Regions from separate parts of the Shimwellia blattae DSM 4481 genome, predicted to be linked through region 1. Evidence: predicted binding sites of a transcription regulator. Region 1 holds the regulator's gene; each other region holds the start of a gene.
The links. The regulator CRP, encoded in region 1, controls carbon source genes, mostly activating them, when cyclic AMP is high. The targets are predictions, from matches to a motif close to ATGTGANNNNNNTCACAT.

Region 1 (4,746 bases):
ACCTGCTCAAAGCCAATGCCTCGCGCAAGCTGAAAGCCTACCCGGGCTCGCTGCCTATTCCCCTTTCGCGGCTGCGCAAAGTGCGGCGCATCAAAGAGTTTGATGACCTGATCACCTCGAAAATTCACGGCTTTGCCGATGCGCTGGACTACTACCGCCAGTGCAGCGCCATGCCGTTACTGCCCAATATCACCCGGCCACTGCTGATGATCCACGCCAAAGACGATCCCTTTATGGACCACCACGTGATCCCGGATCCGTCCGGATTACCGGCAAATATTGAATACCAGCTCACAGAACATGGCGGCCATGTAGGGTTCATTAGCGGTAGCTGGCGTCAGCCGGAGATGTGGCTGGAAAAACGCATTCCGGCCTGGTTACACACTTATCTGGACAAACCCTCATGCTAATTCCCTGGCAGCAGCTGGATCCCGACACCCTGGAGAATCTTCTCGAATCCTTTGTATTACGGGAAGGGACCGATTATGGTGAACAGGAGCGTTCCCTCGCGCAAAAAGTCGCCGATGTCAGGCGCCAGCTGGAAAGCGGCGAAGCGGTGCTGGTCTGGTCTGAACTGCATGAAACCATTAATATAATGCCCCGCTCACAGTTCCGGGGATAGCCCCGCGCCCCCCTGGCGACCAGCTATACTGCATACTACATTAGTGCGCTTACTTGCCTGTTGTTTGCTAACCCAGGAGCTGTCGTTATGTCTGCGAAACACCCGGTTATTGCCGTTACCGGTTCCAGTGGTGCCGGTACTACCACCACAAGCCTGGCCTTCAGGAAAATTTTCTCCCAGCTTGGCCTGCGCGCGGCAGAAATTGAAGGGGACAGTTTCCATCGCTATACCCGCCCGGAAATGGATATGGCAATCCGCAAGGCCCGGGATCTCGGGCGCCATATCAGCTACTTCGGCCCGGAGGCGAACGATTTCAGCCTGCTGGAGCAGACCTTCACCGAATATGGCCAGCACGGGCGCGGTAAATTTCGCAAATACCTCCACACCTATGATGAAGCGGTCCCCTGGAACCAGACCCCGGGCACCTTCACCCCCTGGCAGCCCATTGCCGAACCCACCGACGTGCTCTTTTATGAAGGGCTCCACGGCGGCGTGGTGACCGACAGCAACGACGTAGCCCGCCATGTGGATTTACTGGTGGGGGTGGTGCCGATTGTGAACCTGGAATGGATCCAGAAACTTATCCGCGACACCAGCGAGCGGGGGCACTCCCGGGAGGCGGTGATGGAGTCGGTGGTGCGCTCCATGGAGGACTATATCAACTACATCACCCCGCAGTTTTCCCGCACCCATATTAATTTCCAGCGGGTGCCAACGGTGGATACCTCCAACCCCTTTGCCGCAAAGGGTATCCCCTCGCTGGATGAAAGTTTCGTGGTTATCCACTTCCGCAACCTGGAGAATATCGATTACCCCTGGCTGCTGGCCATGTTGCAGGGCTCGTTTATTTCGCATATCAACACCCTGGTGGTGCCTGGCGGCAAGATGGGGCTGGCAATGGAGCTGATTATGCTGCCGCTGGTGCAGCGCATTATGGAAGGGAAGAAAATTACCGACGGCGGGCTACAGCGCCCGGAGATTCGCTAAGTGCCGCCGGGCAATCTGTTACGCACTGCCCGGCAGGTACACTCTGTTACTTCTCAACCACTTCGTAGGAGTGGGTAATATTTACCGCTTTACCCAGCATCAGCGAGACTGAGCAATACTTCTCCGCAGACAGCTCCACCGCGCGCGCCACTGCGCTGTCTTTCAGTTCATGGCCGGTCACCACGAAATGCAGATTAATATGCGTAAACAGGCGCGGTGCCTCTTCACGGCGCTCCGAAGTCAGCTTCACTTCGCAGTCGCTCACATCCTGGCGGCCCTTTTGCAAAATAGACACCACGTCAATGGCGCTACAGCCACCGGCGGCCATTAACAGCATCTCCATCGGGCTTGGCGCTTTATCGCCGGAGTTGCCATCCATCAAAACCTGATGCCCGGAAGCGGACTCCCCGAGGAATGTCAGGCTCTCAACCCATTTAACTCTTGCTTGCATTTTTATTACTCCGTGGACAAAACTTTTCTACAAGGGTATGCGCCTGAAAGAAAACAGGCAACAGAAGACGACCTGGGTCAAGCTGAAGCGAGACAACAGGAGACACTTTCGGAAACCTATGCTAAAACAACCAGGATGTGTAGCAATACACCCACCGCACAATGCGGATACGCGAACAGGAACATCAGTTCACAGAGGCAGACCCTCTGCCGGTTACCCCAGGGTGGGGATTATTTAACGATTGCAGCCCCAGAGACGGCAGAACCCGCGCTTTGGAGTCAAGATAACAAGAGGATAATTGCGCATGGTGCTTGGCAAACCGCAAACCGACCCGACTCTCGAATGGTTTTTGTCCCATTGCCACATTCATAAGTATCCATCGAAGAGTACGCTGATTCATCAGGGCGAAAAGGCGGAAACCCTGTATTACATTGTCAAAGGCTCCGTTGCCGTTCTGATCAAAGATGAAGAAGGCAAAGAGATGATCCTGTCCTACCTGAACCAGGGCGATTTTATCGGCGAACTGGGTCTGTTTGAAGAAGGTCAGGAACGTAGTGCCTGGGTACGCGCCAAAACAGCCTGTGAAGTTGCTGAAATTTCCTATAAGAAATTCCGCCAGCTGATTCAGGTTAACCCGGATATCCTGATGCGCCTCTCTTCACAGATGGCCCGCCGTCTGCAGGTCACCTCAGAAAAAGTGGGTAACCTGGCCTTCCTGGATGTGACCGGTCGTATCGCACAGACCTTACTGAACCTGGCTAAACAGCCGGATGCCATGACCCACCCGGATGGTATGCAGATCAAAATTACCCGTCAGGAAATTGGCCAGATTGTCGGCTGCTCCCGCGAGACCGTAGGCCGCATCCTGAAGATGCTTGAAGATCAGAACCTGATCTCTGCCCACGGTAAAACCATCGTCGTTTACGGGACCCGTTAATCCCGCCGTCTTACAGGGCGCGTGCCACCGGCAACGCGCCTTTTTTCTGCCTGCTACAGGCCCTGAGCCACCCGGGCAACCGCATCCGCAAAGCGGGCCATCCCGTCGTCAATATCCCTGTCGTCAATATTGAGCGCCGGTGTAAAACGCATCACATCCGGCCCGGCATTGAGCACCATCACCCCGGCCTCTGCCGCGGCGTACAGAATATCCCGCGCCTTACCCCGGAATGTCGGCTTCAGCCCGGCGCCAATAAGCAGCCCCATACCGCGAATATCACTAAAGACATCGTACTGCTCGTCGATACGGTGCAGATGCTTCACCATCAGATCCCGTTTATGGTGAACACCGCCCAGCACCTCAGGCGTGTTGATAATATCAAATGCCGCATTCGCCACCGCACAGGCCAGCGGGTTGCCCCCGTAAGTGGAGCCGTGCGAGCCCACATGGAAGGCAGAGGCTATCTCTTCGGTGGTCAGCATGGCGCTCACCGGGAAGCCGCCGCCAATCGCTTTGGCGCTGGTCAGAATGTCCGGGGTCACCCCGTAGTGCATATAAGCAAACAGCTCGCCGCAGCGGCCCATGCCGCACTGCACCTCATCAAAGACCAGCAGGGCCTGGTACTCGTCGCACAGGTCACGCAGCCCCTGCAAAAACGCCGGCGTTGCCGCGCAGACCCCGCCCTCCCCCTGGACAGGCTCCACCACAACGGCACAGGTATGATCATCGATGACCGCTTTCACGGCGGCTAAATCATTAAACGGCACATGGACAATATCGGCCGGTTTCGGCCCGAAGCCATCGGAATACTTAGGCTGGCCACCAACCGACACGGTAAACAGTGAGCGGCCATGGAAGGCGTGGTGAAAAGCGATAATTTTGGTTTTGTACGGGCTGTGGCGGGTGCTTGCGTAGTAGCGGGCCAGTTTAAACGCGGTTTCGTTCGCCTCTGTCCCGGAGTTCAGGAACACCACGCGCTCGGCGAAGGTGGCCCCGGTGAGTTTTTTGCCCAGAGTGAGGGCAGGCTCATTGGTGAAGACATTGCTGGTGTGCCATAAGGTCTGCCCCTGGTCGATCAGCGCCGCCACCAGCGCCGGGTGGCAATGCCCCAGCGCGGTCACCGCGATCCCCCCGGCAAAATCGATATACTCTTTCCCGGCCTGATCCCACACCCGGCTTCCCTGGCCTTTTACCGGAATAAATTCTGCCGGCGCATAAATCGGCAGAATAACTTCATCAAAAGTAGCGCGGGTAATTGCTGATTGTTCAGTTGCCATTCGTGACCATCCATTTTATGCGTACTGCGACATGAAAAGATAATCACAAAATATGCATAAAAAATCATTTAATGGCAATAAAAATTCAGCGCCTGAGGAAATTGGCCAGCAGCGCGTGGCCCTGCTCGCTGAGGATGCTTTCCGGGTGGAACTGCACCCCTTCCAGATCCCACTCCCGGTGGCGGATCCCCATAATTTCACCGTCATCGCTACGGGCGGTCACCTCGAAACAGTCCGGCAGGGAGCCGGGCTCCACCACCAGCGAGTGGTAGCGGGTGACAGTCAGCGGGTTATTCAGGCCATGAAAAACCCCCTGATGATGATGCGTCACCGGCGATGTTTTACCGTGCATCACCTGCCCGGCCCGCACAATACGGGCACCGAACGCCTGGGCTATGGCCTGGTGGCCCAGGCAGACACCGAGTATGGGTAGCTGCCCGGCAAAATGCGTAATTGCCGCCAGGGAGATCCC
Region 2 (4,746 bases), 1.7 Mb from region 1:
ATAACCACCCCGGTCATGGCAAACCCCATCACCGTGTAATCCCACCCGCTGTTTTGCTTCAGGGCGGCAATGACCCCGGCGCTGACCCCGAAGATAACCGCCAGTAAAAAGGCCGCCGCCCCCAGTTTTGCCGAAACGGGAAACGCCGTGGCAACCAGATCGTTAACGCTAAAATCTTTATATTTAAATGACGGGCCAAAATCCCCGTGGGCCAGCTGTTTCAGATAATTAACATACTGGGTCATGATGGGGTCATTAAGATGATATTTTGCTTCAATATTCGCCATCACTTCCGGCGGTAAGTTACGCTCACCGGTAAAGGGGCTTCCCGGGGCCAGGCGCATCATGAAGAAAGAAATGGTTATCAAAATAAACAGTGTCGGGATCGCTTCCAGACAGCGGCGTAGAATAAATTTTAACATTGCTTATACCTTCTGGCAGTGCCTTTGCCATGCTGGTTAAATAAGACACAGCGGGACGGCTGTTTTACCGTCCCGCGTTTTGCCATTAGTGTTTAATAATATATAGATTTTTTGTGTAAATATTATCCATCGGGTCTTTACCGGAGTATCCCCCCACCCAGGGCTTCACCAGACGGGCATTCACGTAGTAATACACCGGTACTATTACTGAATCTTTATCCAGCTGTTGCTCGGCCTTATTATAGAGATCCGCGCGCTGAGATTCATCCGTCACTTTCAGGGTTTCCGCCATAATACGGTCAAAGATCGGGCTGTTATAATGTGGCGTGTTAAGGGAGTTACCGGAGAGCATCATATTCAGGAACGAGCTTGGCTCGTTATAGTCGGCGCACCATCCGGCCCGGGCCACATCAAAATTGCCCTGATGGCGGGTATCGAGGAAGGTTTTCCACTCCTGGTTTTCCAGCTTCACATTCACCCCGAGGTTTTTCTTCCAGACGGAAGCCGCGGCAATCGCCAGTTTTTTATGCAAATCCGAAGAGTTATACAGCAAATTAAAACTCAGCGGTTTGCCCTCACCGTATCCGGCTTCGGCCAGCAATTTTTTTGCTTCCGCATTGCGCTTGTCCTGGCTCCAGGAGAACCACTCCGGCCGGGTCAGGCTGGCGCCATCCGTATATGGCGGGGTAAAGCCGAAGGCGGGTAAATCCCCCTGCGCTTTGACTTTATTCACGATGATATCGCGATCAAGGCCCAGCTTGAGTGCGGTGCGCACCCGTGCGTCGGTAAACGGCGCCTTCTGGTTATTAATCTCGTAATAATAGGTGCAGAGATAGGGGTCAACGTGGACCTGGTCGGGGATCTCTTTTTTCAGCTTCTGGAACAGCTCAATGGGCATGCTGTTATAGGTCATGTCGATTTCGCCGCTGCGGTAGCGGTTAACGTCTGTGACTTCAGAGGATATCGGCAGGTAGGTCACCTGGTTCACCACGGTGCTGGCGTTATCCCAGTATTGGGGGTTGCGCACCATGACGATGCGTTCATTCACCACCCAGTCTTTTAAAAGATAGGCACCGTTGGTGACGATATTTGCGGGCTGGGTCCACTTCTCGCCCCACTTTTCCACCGCCGGCTGATAGACCGGCGACATGGCCGGGTTAACCAGCAGCTTATAAAAGTACGGCACCGGCTCGCTGAGGGTCACCTCCAGGGTGTGGTCATCCAGCGCCTTGACCCCCAGCTCCGCGGGCGGTTTTTTCCCTTCAATAATCGCATCCACATTCAGGATATGGCCGTACTGCGGGTAGCTGGCATAGGGGGATGCGGTTGCCGGATCCACCAGGCGCTGCCAGCTGTAGACAAAGTCCCGGGCGGTCACCGGCTCGCCGTTTGACCATTTGGCCTCTTTACGCAGGTGGAACGTCCAGACTTTAAAGTCTTTATTTTCCCAGCGTTCAGCAACCCCCGGGATCGGGTGACCGGTCATCGGGTCAGAAATCACCAGCCCCTCAAATAAATCGCGGCTCAGGTTTGCCTCCGGCACCCCTTCTATCTTGCCCGGATCCAGTGACTGTGGCTCTGAGCCATTATTGCGGACGATGGTTTGTTGCTCTGCAAGGCTTACCCCTTGCACAACCCGGGCAGCCTGGGTGGCGCTACTGGCAAACAGCGCCAGCAGCACCGCTGCGCTGAGGGTGTTTCTGGTGGTGATGATGGTCATTGTGTTGTTACTCCGGTCATTATTATTACTGGCTCAGGCCAGCTTATTGTGATGACACCGGTCTCTTTTATCGCGCTATTCCGGTTAGTGTGCTCTGAAAATAACCTGCCGGATGGTCTGACAACCGAGGGGTGTTCTGCCGGAAAATATCAAAAGCCCGGATAGCGCGCCAATATAAATTGCGGATTTGTTAATCAATCCGCTTTTATGATAAATCCCGCGCACGGTGCACCGCACGCGCGGGAATAATGAACAAAGGGGATCAGGTTACGCCAGCAGGCCAGGGAAAATAGATTTAATACCGGTAACAATAAACTCAATGCCCAGCGCCATCAGCAGCAGGCCCATAATACGGGTAATGACGTTGATCCCGGTTTGTCCCAGCAGACGCACCAGCCAGGGGGCCGCGCGGAACAACAACCAGCAACACAGGGCAAACAGCGCAATGGCCACCGCAAAGCCGACAATATAACTCCAGCTGTGGTAACGGGTTCCCCAGACAATGGTAGAGCTGATTGCCCCGGGCCCCGCCATCAGCGGTAATGCCAGGGGCACAACGCCGACGTTTTCACGGATTGCCGTTTCTGATTTTTCCTGCTTATTTTGTTTATCTTCCCCCAGCTTTCCGCTGATCATCGACATGGCAATGGTCACCACCAGGATGCCACCGGCAATGCGGAATGAATCAATAGAGATGCCAAACATGCTGAGGATAGCGTCGCCAAGTAACAGGGATGTCCAGAGGATAATCGCCACCGACAGGCTGGCGGTGAGGTTTGTTTTATTCCTTGCTGGCGCAGTCTGATAACTGGTCATACTGATAAAGACCGGCAGGATCCCCATCGGGTTGACCAGAGCGAATAATCCAATAAAAAATTTAAAATAGACTGCAAAATCAAACAGAGGATTTGTCACCTGTAACTCCGCAAGTGAACCAGTAGATGTCCGGCGTAGAGTAAAGTAAAAGCCCGGGATTCTCCAGCCTATTTCCCGTATCTGTGATACCTGCCGGTAATGCCAAAATACCGGCAAATAGATGTTACTTAATTGTCATGTTATGGATGATTTACGATTCATGACAGTCATTGTCACGCAGCGGTGATATATATGTATGGGTAAACAGCATGCTGAAAGGTGTCAGCATTGGTTATTTTTGACAGAGATCACAAAATCACTACTCAAAAATAGGTAATCTTGGCTCACATTAAGAAAAATGAGTCAGTATCATGCCCCGGCGGATACACAGCTCTTTTAGCAAATCATTCGGGCATTTTTTGTTTGCAGCGCAATGACATAGCAACTGCCCGTCAGACAGCTATACTGACGTGTCCGATAGCTGATTTGCTAAAAGAGTTTAACATTATCAGGAGAGCATTATGGCTGTTACTAATGTCGCTGAACTTAACGCACTCGTAGCCCGTGTGAAAAAAGCCCAGCGTGAATATGCCAACTTTACTCAGGAACAGGTTGATAAAATCTTCCGCGCTGCCGCTCTGGCTGCCGCTGATGCCCGCATCCCGCTGGCTAAGATGGCGGTAGAAGAGTCCGGCATGGGGATTGTGGAAGATAAGGTTATCAAAAACCACTTTGCTTCCGAATATATCTACAACGCCTATAAAGACGAAAAGACCTGCGGTATTCTCGAAGAAGACAAAACCTTCGGTACTATTACTATCGCTGAGCCTACCGGCATCATCTGCGGTATCGTTCCGACCACTAACCCGACCTCCACGGCTATCTTTAAATCGCTCATCAGCCTGAAAACCCGTAACGCCATTATCTTCTCTCCGCATCCGCGGGCGAAAAATGCCACCAATAAAGCGGCAGATATCGTACTGCAGGCGGCCATTGCTGCCGGTGCACCTAAAGATATCATCGGCTGGATCGATGAACCTTCCGTTGAGCTGTCTAATGCGCTGATGCATCACCCGGATCTGAACCTGATTCTGGCGACCGGTGGCCCGGGCATGGTTAAAGCCGCTTACAGCTCCGGTAAACCGGCTATCGGCGTGGGTGCCGGTAACACGCCAGTGGTTATCGACGAAACGGCAGATATCAAGCGGGCAGTTGCCTCTATTCTGATGTCTAAAACCTTCGACAACGGCGTTATCTGTGCCTCTGAACAGTCTGTTGTGGTGGTTGACTCCGTATACGACGCGGTGCGCGAGCGTTTCGCGACCCACGGCGGCTATATGCTGCAGGGTAAAGAGCTTAAAGCCGTTCAGGATATCATCCTGAAAAATGGCGGCCTGAATGCGGCCATCGTTGGTCAGCCTGCGGTGAAAATTGCCGAAATGGCGGGCCTGACCGTACCGGCCAGCACCAAGATCCTGATTGGCGAAGTTTCTGTGGTTGACGAGTCTGAGCCGTTTGCTCACGAAAAACTCTCCCCTACTCTGGCAATGTACCGCGCGAAAGATTTTGAAGATGCGGTTAATAAAGCAGAGAAACTGGTCGCCATGGGCGGTATCGGCCATACCTCCTGCCTGTATACCGACCAGGATAACCAGCAAGAGCGCGTTAACTACTTCGGCCAGATGATGAAAACGGCCCGTATCCTGATTAACACGCCAGCATCTCAGGGTGGTATCGGTGATCTGTACA
Region 3 (4,746 bases), 1.1 Mb from region 1:
ACTCGCGCTCGGTGCGCAGTACGGCTGGCAACTGGCCGGGATGATGCTGCTTGGTGCCGCGCTGATGCGCAGCGGCTGGCTGAGCGGGCGCTTCAGTCTGCACCATTACCGGCGTACCGGCCTGTGGCTTATCGTGCTGGGTATGGCTATTAATATTCCGGCGATCATTGCCCAGTGGCAGCTGGGGTGGGCGTACCGCTGGTGTGCGTTCTGGCTGCAAATCCCAAGGGAGCTGAGTGCGCCGTTCCAGGCCATTGGTTATGCCGCGCTGGCCTGGGGATTCTGGCCGCAGCTGGCCCCGCTACGGCTGGTGGCGGCCATTACCTGCGTCGGGCGCATGGCCCTCACCAACTACCTGCTGCAAACCCTGATTTGTATCACGCTGTTTTACCATATGGGCCTGTATATGGCGCTCAGCCGCACCCAGTTGCTGGTGCTGGTGCCGGGCATCTGGCTGGTTAACCTTGCGGTGTCGGTTATCTGGCTGCATTACTTCCGCCAGGGGCCCGTCGAGTGGCTGTGGCGGTATCTCACGGCCCGGGCCGTCGGGGCGCGTAAGGCCCTCTCCCGCTAGACTAACAGTGGCCCTCTGACATGGTCACGATGTGCGATTTTCACCTCCGGTAAGATTTTTGACCCGATTTGTCCGCCCCGGGGGCCGGGTTTGCGGTATGGTCATCCCCATGATTTTTTTGCCATGCCCTGGCCCGCCAACCGTCCGGTGGGGGGGCTGGTTGTGCTCTGCACAGGGAGATTTGCCATGATTTTGCGTTCGGATGGCCACTTTGTCATTGTTATTACCCGGGGATTACCGCGCCTGATGTGCCGGGGAAGGGTAGCGGGGGAGATCAGCTGTGAGGAGCGCCAGTTTGTGGTGCGGGTGCATCCGACCATGATGTCACCGGTTTACTGCGGGCGCTACAGTAATCTTGCCCGGGCAACCGCCAGTTTGTGGCACCACCGCCTGCGGGCCGGGACGCAAGAGTGATCACTCCCCGTGGTGTTTTTTCCGCTCCAGCTCAAGTAGCTGATCCGGGCTGACTGCCGGGTATCCCTGAGCGTCGTCTGGCACCACCTGTTTAGCCGGAATCGGCACCAGCGGGCCCAGGAAGCGCGGCTCGCGTTTAAAAATGTACAAGTCTGCCAGCGCACCCAGCCGGGCGCCCACTTCCCGCAGGCGCACAGACCACATATCTTTGGGTGACGGCACCGCATAGCACTGGGCCTGGATCCCCGTATGCAGGGCGATAAACAGCGCCCGTTCGCAGTGGAAACGCTGGGTAATGATAATAAAGTCGTTGGTGTCGAACACCTTCCGGGTGCGGACAATGGAATCGAGGGTGCGGAACCCGGCAAAATCCAGCACGATATCCGCCGGATCAACCCCGGCGGCAATCAGATCCTTGCGCATGGTGACCGGCTCATTGTAGCTGTTCGTGGCGTTGTCGCCGCTTAACAGCAGGTAGTTTACCTTGCCGCTGTTATAGGCATTGAGCGCCCCCTGGATCCGGTAGCGGTAATACTGGTTGATCACCCCGGTGCGGTAGTATTTGGCGGTGCCCAGCACCACGCCAACCTGGCGGTAGGGCAGGGCCTGCAAATCATCATAAACGTAGGGGGCGGTTTTCCAGCTGATCCAGCGATCCAGGCCAAGCGCAGTCAACAGCATGACGCCGATAATAACCAGCAGACTGAAAAACAGGCGCTTCAACATGAACTTGCGGACTCAGTACCTAAGTGAAAGTAATCTCAAGGTACTGTACCGCCCGCCTCAGCGCAAGGCGTGTGCGAGCAGGTGCGGACTTTTTCGCCAGGGAGGGCACGAAACCCCCCCGCAGCGTGATCAGGCAGGTAAAACGCGCTCAATATTCGTGCAGCCGAGGGATTTTAACGTGGCGACGGTGGCGTCCCACTGCACCAGCAGTGCACTGGCCCGCTCAGCCAGTACCGCCCGGCGGATATCCCGGGGCTGATAACCGGTAAGCCACGCCAGATTCAGCGCGGCCTGTAGCGGCGGGAGCGAGGGATTATAAGCTGCGTTTTCCGCATAACTGCCGGTTACCCGGGTGCCGTCTTTCATTTCCAGCGCCACACCCGAAGGGGAGTCGCTATAGGGGGCATGGCTGCGGTTGGCTGCCGCAATGGCCGCCTGGGCCAGGGCGTCGCCTTCTCCCCGCAACCCGTGGTCCACCTCATCAAGCAGCAGGGTGGTTATCTCCAGATCCCGTGGCCCGAACGCATCCGGTAAATAGTGGCCCAGGGTGTCGGGCTGGCGGCCGGGCAGGTGGATAGCCAGCCCGGTGCCGCTGTTCAGCTCATTCATAAACTGGCGGCAGTGGCCGCAGGGGGTGTAGTTCACGGTAATATCGGTCAGCTGGCGTTCACCGCGCATCCAGGCGTGGGTAATGGCGCTTTGTTCCGCGTGAATGGTCTGCTGCATGGTAGTGCCGGGGAACTCCATATTGGCCCCCAGATAGAGGTTACCGCTTACCCCGCGGGCGACAGCGCCAACATTAAAATGCGAGATAGCCGTATGGGCGCAGGCTGCGGCCAGGGGCAGTAACGCAAAGGCCAGTGCATTATCGTCCAGGCCGCTACGCTGCTTAAGCTGCGCGACGGTGGCGGCACTGAACATGGCCGGGAAATGGTCTGCCGCCAGCAGCGGCCCGAGGGCTGAACGTAACGGCGCTGGCATTGCCGCCAGCACCGGCTCAAAACGAGGATCCATGGCTGTGCCTCATAGTCAGTAACGGACCCGCAGTGTACGGGCCTGGTGCAACTTTATATGTGATCCTCGTCTATCAATTAATGCAAGAAATGTAATTATTGTTTGTTTTATGTGTGTTGGCTCGCATTTAGCCGAAGATCGCCACAATCACCGGGAACAGGAACGGCGCAACAAGCGAGGTAATAATCCCGCAAATTACCAGCGACAGTGAGCTGAATGCCCCTTCCTGGAAGTCCATCTCGGCACAGCGGGCGGTCCCCAGGGCGTGAGAGGCGGCCCCCATGGATAACCCGCGCGCCGCCTTGGTGGTGATGCGCATCAGGCTCAGCAGGGTAGGGCCAAATACCGCACCCAGGATCCCGACGAAAATCACACACACTGCGCTGATGGCCGGAATACCGCCAATGCTGCTGCTGACTGCCATGGCGATAGGCGTGGTGACAGACTTAGGCATAATCGAGGCGGCAATTTGCGGGGTCGCCCCCAGGGACAGGGCCACCGCCGTACCGGTGCACATGGCAACCAGGCTGCCGAAGAAGCAGATGGCAATAATGGATTTCCAGCGGGCGCGGATCTGGTGTAGCTGCTCATAAAGCGGGAACGCCAGGGCAACCACGGCCGGTTGCAGCAGATCATTAAGAATTTTGCTGCCTTTAAAATAATGGTCGTAAGGGATATGGGTAAACATTAACACTGGAATGATCACCAGCATGGAAACCAGCAGCGGGTTTAATAACGGGTTTTTAATTAATGATCCCAGTTTCCGGGCCCCGAAAAATACCAGCAGCGTTAAAGGCAACGACCACCAGATATAACTCATCATTTTTTACCAGCCTCTCTGTGACCAATAATTTTTTTCTCACCGTGGATCAGGTGCGAGCTCCAGCTGACCACCACCAGCACCACTAATGTACTGATAACGCAGGAGACCACCACCGGCCCAAACTGGGTGCGCAGCAGGTCAAAATATTGCATAACCCCAACACCGATAGGGACAAACAGCAGCGCCATATAGCGGATAAGCACATAGCAGCCGGGCATTACCCAGTCAGACGGCATAATTTGCAGCCCCAGCAGCACGAATAAAATCAGCATACCGATAATGCTGCCAGGGATAGTGATAGGAAGCAGGGAGGCAATGCCAATCCCCACATACAGACAGATATAAATCAGGACAAACGCCCGGGCATACTGCCAGATGGTTAATAGTAACTTGTACATGGTGCTCACTCTCTGAAGAACGCATTCATCATACAATTAAACCCTGAAATGTGCTACCGATCACATCATGAATTATGAGCATAACAAAGATTCCGTTAGTGCACGGTATTGCGTGAGGAATTGTTCGCCACTGGTCAGCGTTCTGGTTGTTGCTGAAGGTGCAGAATAAAGCGCTGCAGCGCCGTGGAGGCCTGGAGATCTTTGCGCCAGAACACCCCGACGCTGCCCTGCTGTTCAATGCGCGGCAGGGCCAGAATGGCAAGCTGGCCCTGGCGGGCGTAACGCCGGGCCAGGCGCCAGGAGAGAATGGAGATCATATCGCTGCTTTGCAGCATATTGAGGGTGACATTCATGGAGGCCGATTCAATGGTGTTTTCCGGCATCATGATGCCGTTATCCACCAGCGCGCTGTCGATACTGATACGGATAGGGGTACTGGCAGGCCAGACAATCCAGCGCCAGGAGGCGAGCGCATCCCAGCTGATACCGCTCTGGCGGGCGAGGGGATGATCGGTACGCGCCACAAAACAGACCGGCTCGGTATACAAAACCCGGTAATTGAGCGGCAGATTCAGCGCCTTGCCGCCCACCCGCCCGACCACCACATCCAGATTACCGGCCAGCAGATCCTGTAGCAGCGGCGTCATCACCATTTCAGCTATCTGCAGGTTCAGCTCCGGCATCTCTTCCAGCAGATTCAGGATAGCCTGGGCCACACAGTCGGTCGCCACCGGTGAGCAGCCCACTTTAAGGCTGCCTACCATCCCGCCACGGCGAAACCGCTCCAGCTCACTGCG

Region 2: a site for CRP is predicted at 3,294-3,311, ahead of adhE (bifunctional acetaldehyde-CoA/alcohol dehydrogenase). Genes of this name have one in related genera too.
Region 3: a site for CRP is predicted at 2,786-2,803, ahead of cdd (cytidine deaminase). Genes of this name have one in related genera too.

The regions. Positions count from the first base shown of each region.
Region 1 covers NC_017910.1:289,078-293,823, reverse strand. Annotated here, with positions in the region: gene EBL_RS01255 (hydrolase) at 1-410, shown strand, start outside; gene EBL_RS01250 (YheU family protein) at 404-622, shown strand; gene EBL_RS01245 (phosphoribulokinase) at 710-1,609, shown strand; gene EBL_RS01240 (OsmC family protein) at 1,656-2,060, opposite strand; gene crp (cAMP-activated global transcriptional regulator CRP) at 2,365-2,997, shown strand; gene argD (bifunctional acetylornithine/succinyldiaminopimelate transaminase) at 3,051-4,274, opposite strand; gene pabA (aminodeoxychorismate synthase component 2) at 4,360-4,746, opposite strand, start outside.
Region 2 covers NC_017910.1:1,973,018-1,977,763, reverse strand. Annotated here, with positions in the region: gene oppB (oligopeptide ABC transporter permease OppB) at 1-422, opposite strand, end outside; gene oppA (oligopeptide ABC transporter substrate-binding protein OppA) at 508-2,142, opposite strand; gene EBL_RS09180 (YchE family NAAT transporter) at 2,410-3,057, opposite strand; gene adhE (bifunctional acetaldehyde-CoA/alcohol dehydrogenase) at 3,519-4,746, shown strand, end outside.
Region 3 covers NC_017910.1:1,413,516-1,418,261, forward strand. Annotated here, with positions in the region: gene yeiB (DUF418 domain-containing protein YeiB) at 1-574, shown strand, start outside; gene EBL_RS06525 (hypothetical protein) at 761-988, shown strand; gene sanA (outer membrane permeability protein SanA) at 989-1,714, opposite strand; gene cdd (cytidine deaminase) at 1,844-2,728, opposite strand; gene EBL_RS06540 (CidB/LrgB family autolysis modulator) at 2,856-3,551, opposite strand; gene EBL_RS06545 (CidA/LrgA family protein) at 3,548-3,949, opposite strand; gene EBL_RS06550 (LysR substrate-binding domain-containing protein) at 4,084-4,746, opposite strand, start outside.